Regions from separate parts of the Bacillus sp. C28GYM-DRY-1 genome, predicted to be linked through region 2. Evidence: predicted binding sites of a transcription regulator. Region 2 holds the regulator's gene; the other holds the start of a gene.
The links. Region 2 encodes LexA, which represses DNA repair genes until DNA is damaged. Its sites were predicted from a motif close to CGAACATATGTTCG; they were not measured.
Positions count from the first base shown of each region.

Region 1: the regulator LexA is predicted to act here: its motif matches at 2,576-2,589, upstream of Q3W56_RS03830 (YhjD family protein).

Region 1 is NZ_JAUMKF010000003.1:15,333-19,425, forward strand. It holds gene Q3W56_RS03815 (excalibur calcium-binding domain-containing protein) at 1-260, shown strand, start outside; gene Q3W56_RS03820 (sodium:solute symporter family protein) at 304-1,770, opposite strand; gene Q3W56_RS03825 (DUF3311 domain-containing protein) at 1,767-1,967, opposite strand; gene Q3W56_RS03830 (YhjD family protein) at 2,192-2,554, opposite strand; gene Q3W56_RS03835 (TVP38/TMEM64 family protein) at 2,707-3,330, shown strand; gene lepB (signal peptidase I) at 3,332-3,838, shown strand; partial or broken gene Q3W56_RS03845 (MarR family transcriptional regulator) at 4,049-4,093, shown strand, end outside.
Region 2 is NZ_JAUMKF010000001.1:287,641-291,733, forward strand. It holds gene Q3W56_RS01480 (YndM family protein) at 1-96, opposite strand, end outside; gene fosM (FosM family fosfomycin resistance protein) at 277-699, shown strand; gene Q3W56_RS01490 (hypothetical protein) at 776-1,204, shown strand; gene lexA (transcriptional repressor LexA) at 1,596-2,213, opposite strand; gene yneA (cell division suppressor protein YneA) at 2,363-2,680, shown strand; gene Q3W56_RS01505 (YneB family resolvase-like protein) at 2,701-3,354, shown strand; gene Q3W56_RS01510 (DUF896 domain-containing protein) at 3,418-3,651, shown strand; gene tkt (transketolase) at 3,819-4,093, shown strand, end outside.

The DNA.
Region 1 (4,093 bases), on a different contig from region 2:
CGCCTGCGGTTTTGCTGTCACTCGGTCTCGTTTTCGGTTTTTCATACGGAGCTGACCATGTAGCGGAAGCCAAAACAAAGGTGAAGGTCTATAAGAATTGCAAGGAGTTAAACAAAGTATACAAAGGCGGGGTGGCCCGCACGTCGAAGGTCAAAAACAAAGGCGGAAAAACGAAGTATAAGCCTTATGTCTCTAAGGCGCTTTATGATGCCAATAAAAAGAAAGACCGCGACAAAGATTATATCGCCTGCGAACGTTAAATAAGAAAAAGCAATCTGATGTCCAGATTGCTTTTTTATGATTTTATGCCGCCTGAGCCGCAACACTTTTCGCTTTTCTTGTCGCAAAGCTTACAGCTACCATGACCGTAATATTCAAAAGCAGGGCGACTATGCCGACATTTAAGTCTTTTGCGGCTTGAGGCAGCACGGGAAATAAACTGCCGATCGTCGTTTCCGTCAATGTAATATAAGAAACTGCTCCGACACCTGAAATGATGCCTGCGAACGCTCCCTGCTTCGTCACCATATTATGCTTGAACAGGCTGAACAGCAGGGCCGGAAATAATTGTGTGACAAGGCTGTAGCCCATCAATAACAGCGTAACGATGGTATTCCCGCCTTTAAAGGTAAAGTACACCGAAATCAGCGCGATCACCGGCACTAAAAACTTGGCAAGCACAGATACTTGCTGTTCTGTCGTGCGGGGTGCGAACACTTTGTACACATTTTTCGCAAACAGTGTGGAGGCGGACATTAAGATCATAGAACCCGGCACAAGTGCTGTCAGCAGTCCGGCGGCGCCGATAACTCCGACAAACCAAGGGTCAAATGTTTGCAGAGACAGTCTCAAAAGCGATAGGTCTCCGTCTGCGCCTTTCAGACCAGGAACTTGCAGGATAGCCGCAAAGCCGACGAAAAGGACGAAGAGCAGGATCAGCTGGTATAAAGGCATGATAATGGCATTTTTGCGAAAGACTTTTGGGTTTTCGGCTGAATACGAAGCGGAAAACGTATGAGGCCACATGTAAAACCCAAGTGCTGTCAAGAGCACGGTTGAACTGAACCAGGCCGCACTTTGCCCCGATTCAGGAAGCGTAAGAAAGCCCGGCTTTGCCGTTTCAATCTGCTGAAACATGTCTTGAAATCCGCCGTAGTAATGAATTGGCAAATACACACCTAAAAACAGAACGACAACCAAAATCATGATGTCTTTCACAACCGATATCCAGGCAGACCCGTGAATGCCGGATACCATAACGTAAACCGTGATCGAAATGGCGCCGATCCAGATGGCAGCAGTCGGAGAGATTTTGCCGTACGATGTTTCCGATACAATCAGCCCGAGACCTTTCAGCTGCAGTACAAGATACGGAATGAGCGCGGCAATGCCAACCAGTGAAACGAGCACGCCAAGCAGCGGACTGTTATATTTTTTGGTGAAAAAATCAGACTGTGACATCAGCTTATGCTGTTTCGCGTACGTCCAAACCGCCGGCAGGAGCCAATAAGAAAGAATGTAAGCCAAGCATCCGTAGGCGATGATGTAAAAGGCCGGTCCGCCTTTCCCGTAGGCCCAGCCGCTTCCGCCGAGAAACGTAAATGTGGTATAAATTTCGCCTGCCATCAATAAGAACACGAATACGGTTCCGAAGCCGCGGCCTCCGACCGTCCACTGCTCAAGGTTCATGTCTTTTCCTTTTTGGGCGCGTATGCCGAGAAAAATACTCAAAAGCAGGACGCCGAAAATAATGATGAGAGCTGTGTTCATTCTGCTTCCTCCTTTTTATTTTCGTTATCGAGGACATACACAATCGCCATTATCGCAGAGGTCAAAAGAGCCCACATTACGATATAGGCAAGAATAAACGGCATTCCGAACACATAGGGAGTCACTTTATTTGCAAAAGGGGTCCCGAGTAAGATTCCGATAAAGGGCAAAGCGGCGAGAACGTGAATCAGCTTCATAGTATCCTCCTTCTCTTTTATGATTGGGGTGTGCAAGCTTAAGCGAACTGAAAATGATGTCGCAGATATGGTGGCACATGTCACTATTTGGGGTGAAAGGTTGTGGTTCGAATTATAAATAAATTTATTTTGTTTGTATAGTGTGAATTGTCTGAAATTTATTGTTAAAATCGCCCGAAGTGGGAGCGGGCAGTATTGGGAGAGTTCAGAATGATTCAAAAGACTCATGGCCTGTCCGGTGCAAATAAATAGAATGTTAATAATTCGCTGACCTGCTCCCGGATGCGCGGGTTAAAATAGCGGTGCTTTTCTTCATAACCATCAAACACAAATACATAAAGCGTAAAAGCCTCATCGCGTTCCGCCTCGTGGATCGCAATTTTTCTTTTTCTCAGCTCTTTTCTGACCTCCATCAAATCCTTTTGTGCTATTTTTAATGATTCGCTGATAAGCTGTTTATAAGGATGCTTCAATTTTAATGGGCTTTGTTCAATTACGGCAAGATCACGATTGAAAATCGTAATGGCCATGGGCAAAAAGAGAGCCCGTTCAATTAAATCGTATATTTCCTCCTGCAGATTCGGCATGTTGACTCCTTCTTTCTCATAGGAACGTTTGTTCTATGTTTATTCTATATCGGCTGGTGAAATGTTTCAAGACAGAAAAAATCGCCAAAACTTTTTAGTTTTCTGCTGATAATGTGTAGAATAAGGATAGACAAACCCGGTAAGGAGTATAAATGTTGGAGCATTTTTTATCCTATTTTACACAAGAACATGTAACTGAATTCTTTCAAAGCTATAGGGCTTTCGGTCCGCTCATTGCTGTGCTGCTGCCTTTAGTTGAAGCATTTCTGCCGTTTTTGCCGCTGGTCGTATTTGTGGTGGCGAATACCAACTCATTTGGCCTGTGGGAAGGATTTATCTTGTCTTGGGCGGGATCAACTGCTGGATCTATTCTCGTGTTTTTGATTGTCCGTCAATACGGACAGAGAAGATTGCTTGGTTTTATCCGCAGTCACCCTTCGGTCAGAAAGCTGATGTTATGGGTGGAGAGGCACGGCTTTGGTCCTGTGTTTCTTCTGCTTTGTTTTCCGTTTACACCGTCAGCCGCGGTGAATGTTGTTGCCGGTTTGTCGAGGATCGGAACGCGGCCGTTTATTTTGGCGGCTGCCTCGGGGAAGCTTGTCATGATTTTTATGATCAGCTTCATCGGGTATGATCTGCACGCACTGATTACACAGCCGATTCGAACGGTCATTGCTGCATTGGTGATCATTATCCTATGGTATGTCGGCAAAAAGGTAGAGCGGTACCTGCATGTGAGAGCCAGTCAGCGTGAGCATGATGGAGGGAGGCAGTAACATGAAAAAACGGTTTTGGTTTCTTGCCGGTGTAGTGTCCGTCGTTCTCGCCATCCAGGTGAAAAATGCCGTCTTTATTGATTACAAGGTAGAGGGCGTCAGTATGAACCCGACCTTTCAGGAAGGAAACGAACTGCTGGTCAATAAATACTCACATCGATTTAAAACCATCCATCGTTTTGATATTGTCCTTTTTAAAGGCCCTGATCAAAAAGTGCTGATTAAGCGGGTAATCGGATTGCCCGGTGAATCGATCAAATATAAAGATGATCAGCTGTATGTGAACGGAAAGCAGGTTGCTGAACCATTTTTAAAGCATTTGAAATCTGTTTCTGCCGGAAGCCATGTAACGGGTGATTTTAGCTTGAAAGATGTGACGGGAACAAGCAAGGTGCCGAAAGGACAATATTTTGTCGTTGGAGATAATCGCATATACAGCTTCGACAGCCGGCACTTTGGTCCGATTAGAGAAAAAAAGATTGTCGGTGTAATTTCTGATGGTGAATAAAAAGACGTCAATTGAAACGGCGTCTTTTTTGTGCTGTTTGGAAACATGTGTTGAAGAAAATTTGTAAGCGACTATAATCATTATTGTTACACTTGTACAATAAATAGTTTGATTTTTGGTTTATTTGTTTTTCCTTATCCTGGTGTAGCTCAATTCGATTTATTCACCCGTAACAAAACGATATGACAATGAAAAAGGATGGTAAAACCGATAAACACAGACCATACGAAACGCAATCTTTTTGATTGAATGGTA
Region 2 (4,093 bases):
ACTTAAAAAGGGCGCGTGATAGACTCTGTCCAATATCACATATAAAAGGGCAAAAGTGAAAGCAACCTTTGAAGCAAGAGCAATGATATGTTTCATTTAACCACCTAAATTGTTATTTTTGAAGAAAACCCTTGGCTGTAAATGAATGACAAAGAACATTCACAGTCATTAGTGTAAACAATCCGATGTTGTTTACACTGGTATTTTTTGCTGACTGAAACTTTTTTGGGAAAAAGTCGTACATATGGATGATCAGCTTTCAAGGGGGAATGATTTGTGAAGGTAAAAGGAATCAACCATTTATTATTTTCAGTTTCTCATCTGTATACATCGATTGATTTTTATCAAAAAGTATTTGATGCCAAGCTTCTGGTAAAGGGAAAAACAACAGCATATTTTGATTTAAATGGCATATGGCTTGCGCTTAATGAAGAACCTGACATTCCGAGAAATGACATTAAGGCGTCTTATACCCATATTGCATTTACTATCGAAGATCATGAGTTTGAGAAAATGTCAGCGAAATTAAAAAGGCTTCATGTCAATATTCTGCCGGGCAGAGAACGAGATGAACGAGATCGAAAATCAATTTATTTTACCGATCCAGACGGTCACAAATTTGAATTTCATACAGGAACCCTTCAGGACAGGCTTCGTTATTATAAACAGGAGAAAAAGCATATGGATTTTTATGATTGAAACAACCTCTTGGTATTACACAGAACATGTACATAAATCTTATGAAAGGTTAAAATATGGAAAAGAAAGGATGTGATTGAAAATAAAAATCTTGGGCTTAACAGCAGTTTTGATGTGTTTTTTCGGCATTGGCAGTACCCACGTGTCAGCTTTAGATTTTGATCACAAAACAAACTTTATTTTAAATGACAGCACAAAATCGTTTGTTCTGGACAATATTAATGATGTTCCGGCGATCGACTATATTTTAGGCTATCAGTTGACGATCTTGGGAGCCAATACTTGCTCAGTTGAGATTAAACTTCAGCGAATGAGGCTTACGGGAGAATATACCACGCTGAGCACGAAGCAATTCAGCGGAAGCTGGTTTGATTTTAGCGCTCAGGATAAGGTTTCTATCGATCCATTTCACCGATACCGTATATTTGCAGAAGAACACTCAGAAAACTGCACAAGTGTTCGGGTAAAGGGCAGTTATGGTGTACAGTATTTACAATTTGATTGAAGCTCACGTTGATCAGGAGAGGTGAGCTGTTTTTTTTAGATTATGTTGAACTAAGTTTACTGTATACTAAATTTTCATTAAATTTCAATGTCGCGCTCCATAAATATACATGAAGCCGCGCTATTCCACGCCCTATGAGAATGAAACATTTTTCAAGAAAATAACGTCTAATATTTTAAACAACAATAACCTGATAAAAGTTTCCTGAAGGAAAGAAAATTTCTTGACTTCAACAATTATCCGGTGGATAATTATGGTGTAAACATGATGTTCTTTTCCCCTCCTATTCAGGCTCGCACCCAAAAGCCAGGGCGAGCCTGCTTTTTGTACAATAAACCCCCTCTCCGTAAAGGAAGAGGGGGTTATTTCATGCATTTGATAGATTAATAGGTTAATGGACGGTTCTGAACACGCCAATCACTTTCCCTAGAATACTGACATTCTGCAAGATGATAGGTTCCATCGTTGGGTTTTCAGGCTGTAAGCGAATGTGAGTATCCTCTTTATAGAAACGTTTAACCGTAGCTTCATCATCTTCTGTCATCGCAACTACAATTTCCCCGTTGTTCGCTGTATTTTGCTGTTTAACGATGACATAATCCTTATCGAGAATACCAGCATCAATCATGCTGTCTCCCATGATCTCCAACATAAATACATGCTCGTCCGGAGGAACCATACGATCAGGAAGCGGAAAATATTCTTCAATATTTTCTACTGCTGTAATAGGAGATCCCGCCGTGACTTTCCCGATGACGGGTACATTAACGATCTGACTTTGCGGAATGTCTACTTCTTCATCAAGGATTTCTATTGCTCTAGGTTTTGTCGGATCCCGTCTAATCAGCCCTTTTGTTTCCAAACGGGCCAAATGGCCGTGGACAGTTGAGCTGGACGCAAGCCCAACAGCCTCTCCGATTTCTCTCACGGAAGGCGGATATCCTTTTGATTTTACCTCTGCTTTAATAAAACGGAGGATATCTAGTTGCCTTTTTGATAGCTTCGTCATTTTTTGCACCTCAAAACGTCGATTTTAAGAAGATTATAGCATGATTTTCCTTACAGTACAAACATAGGTTCGAAAAAACAATTGACAGAAACGTTTGTTCGTATATACTGAAATTATAAAAAGGCGAACAAACATTCCTGTTGGAGGTTATGAGCATGAGTAAAGAATCTATTATTTTTGTTGGTCTATTCTCAGTGATTTTGAGCGCAGTTATCCTTTTGCTGTCATATACAAGCAGCGGTCAGGACCTTAATCAGTATGCTAAAATAGAAGTCCAGCAAGGCGACACACTTTGGTCAATTGCTGATCAGGTTGCAGATACAAAAAAGATAAACAAAAACGATTTTATTGAATGGGTAGCTGATAAAAATCATCTGCAGACGTCTGATATCCAGCCGGGAGACGAGCTGGTGATCCCATTGAAAAAAAAACATCAGGATGCATATGAATTAGCAACTGTAAGATAGAGAGGAAAGATAGAAAAAAAATGAAAGCACTCATATATGCCCGCGTAAGCACAAATAAAGAACAGCAGGAAACCTCATTAAAGCGGCAGGTGGAGGAGCTAACAGCCATTGCAGCAGAGAACGGCATGGAAGCCGTCAAAGTGATTTCTGAAAAAGCCAGTGGATACGAAATGGATCGGGACGGTGTATTTGAACTGCTGGATGAGATCAAGAATTCGGGTATTGATGTTATTTTGGTTCAGGATGAGACTAGGCTCGGTCGGGGAAATGCAAAAATTGCCCTGCTCCATTGTATCTACAGAGAAGGTGTGAAAGTCTATACAACGGCTCACAGAGGTGAATTGGAGTTATCGGAGGCTGATTCTATGGTGCTGGAGATCGTCAGCATAGTGGAAGAGTATCAGCGCAAAATTCACAACATGAAAATCAAGCGGGGAATGAAGCGTGCAGTAAAAAATGGCTTTAAACCGCAAAAAAACTTGAAAAACCAACATGAAAACAGCGGAAAAGATAGAATAGAGGTCCCAATCTCAGAGATTGTCCGCCTAAGAGCGAATAAACTGACGTTTGCAGAAATTGCGGCAACGCTAAGAGGGTTTGGCTATGATGTGTCTAAAGCTACCGTCCACCGGCGGTATCAAGAGTACATAGAGAATGATGAGACAGCCGAGTGAATAGGTTGTAAAACTCTTTTTGATCTAGTACTATATAGACAAAATGCAATAAAGGAGTTTAACATGATTTCAAACGCTAAAATTGCCAGAATTAATGAACTTGCTGCTAAAGCCAAAGCTGGCGTTATAACAGAAGAAGAAAAAGCCGAACAGCAAAAGCTCCGTCAAGAGTACTTAAAAGGTTTTCGCTCATCTATGAAAAACACGTTGAAAAGTGTGAAAATTATTGATCCAGAAGGCAATGATGTGACACCAGAAAAGCTAAAAAAAGAACAAAGAAATAACAAACTTCACTAATATGAGAGGAATACGGAAATATCGTATTCCTCTTTTGCATATACTATGAGCAAAACTCTTATGTGACAAAATTCAACAAGTTTCTCTCGAATTTAAGCTGAAACAGTTGAGAAAAAGTCGTCAGACATTTATGATGTAAGGGTACAACACATAGGAAGGGGATTTTTATGGATACAATTGAAAAGAAATCAGTTGCTACCATTCGCACACTCTCAATAGACGCTATTGAAAAAGCAAATTCTGGTCACCCAGGAATGCCAATGGGGGCTGCTCCAATGGCATACACGCTGTGGACAAAATTTATGAACGTAAGTCCGGCAAACCCTGGCTGGTTTAACCGTGACCGTTTTGTTTTATCTGCTGGACACGGATCAGCACTTTTATACAGCATGCTTCATTTAAGCGGGTTTGATCTTAGCATCGAAGATCTTAAGGGATTCCG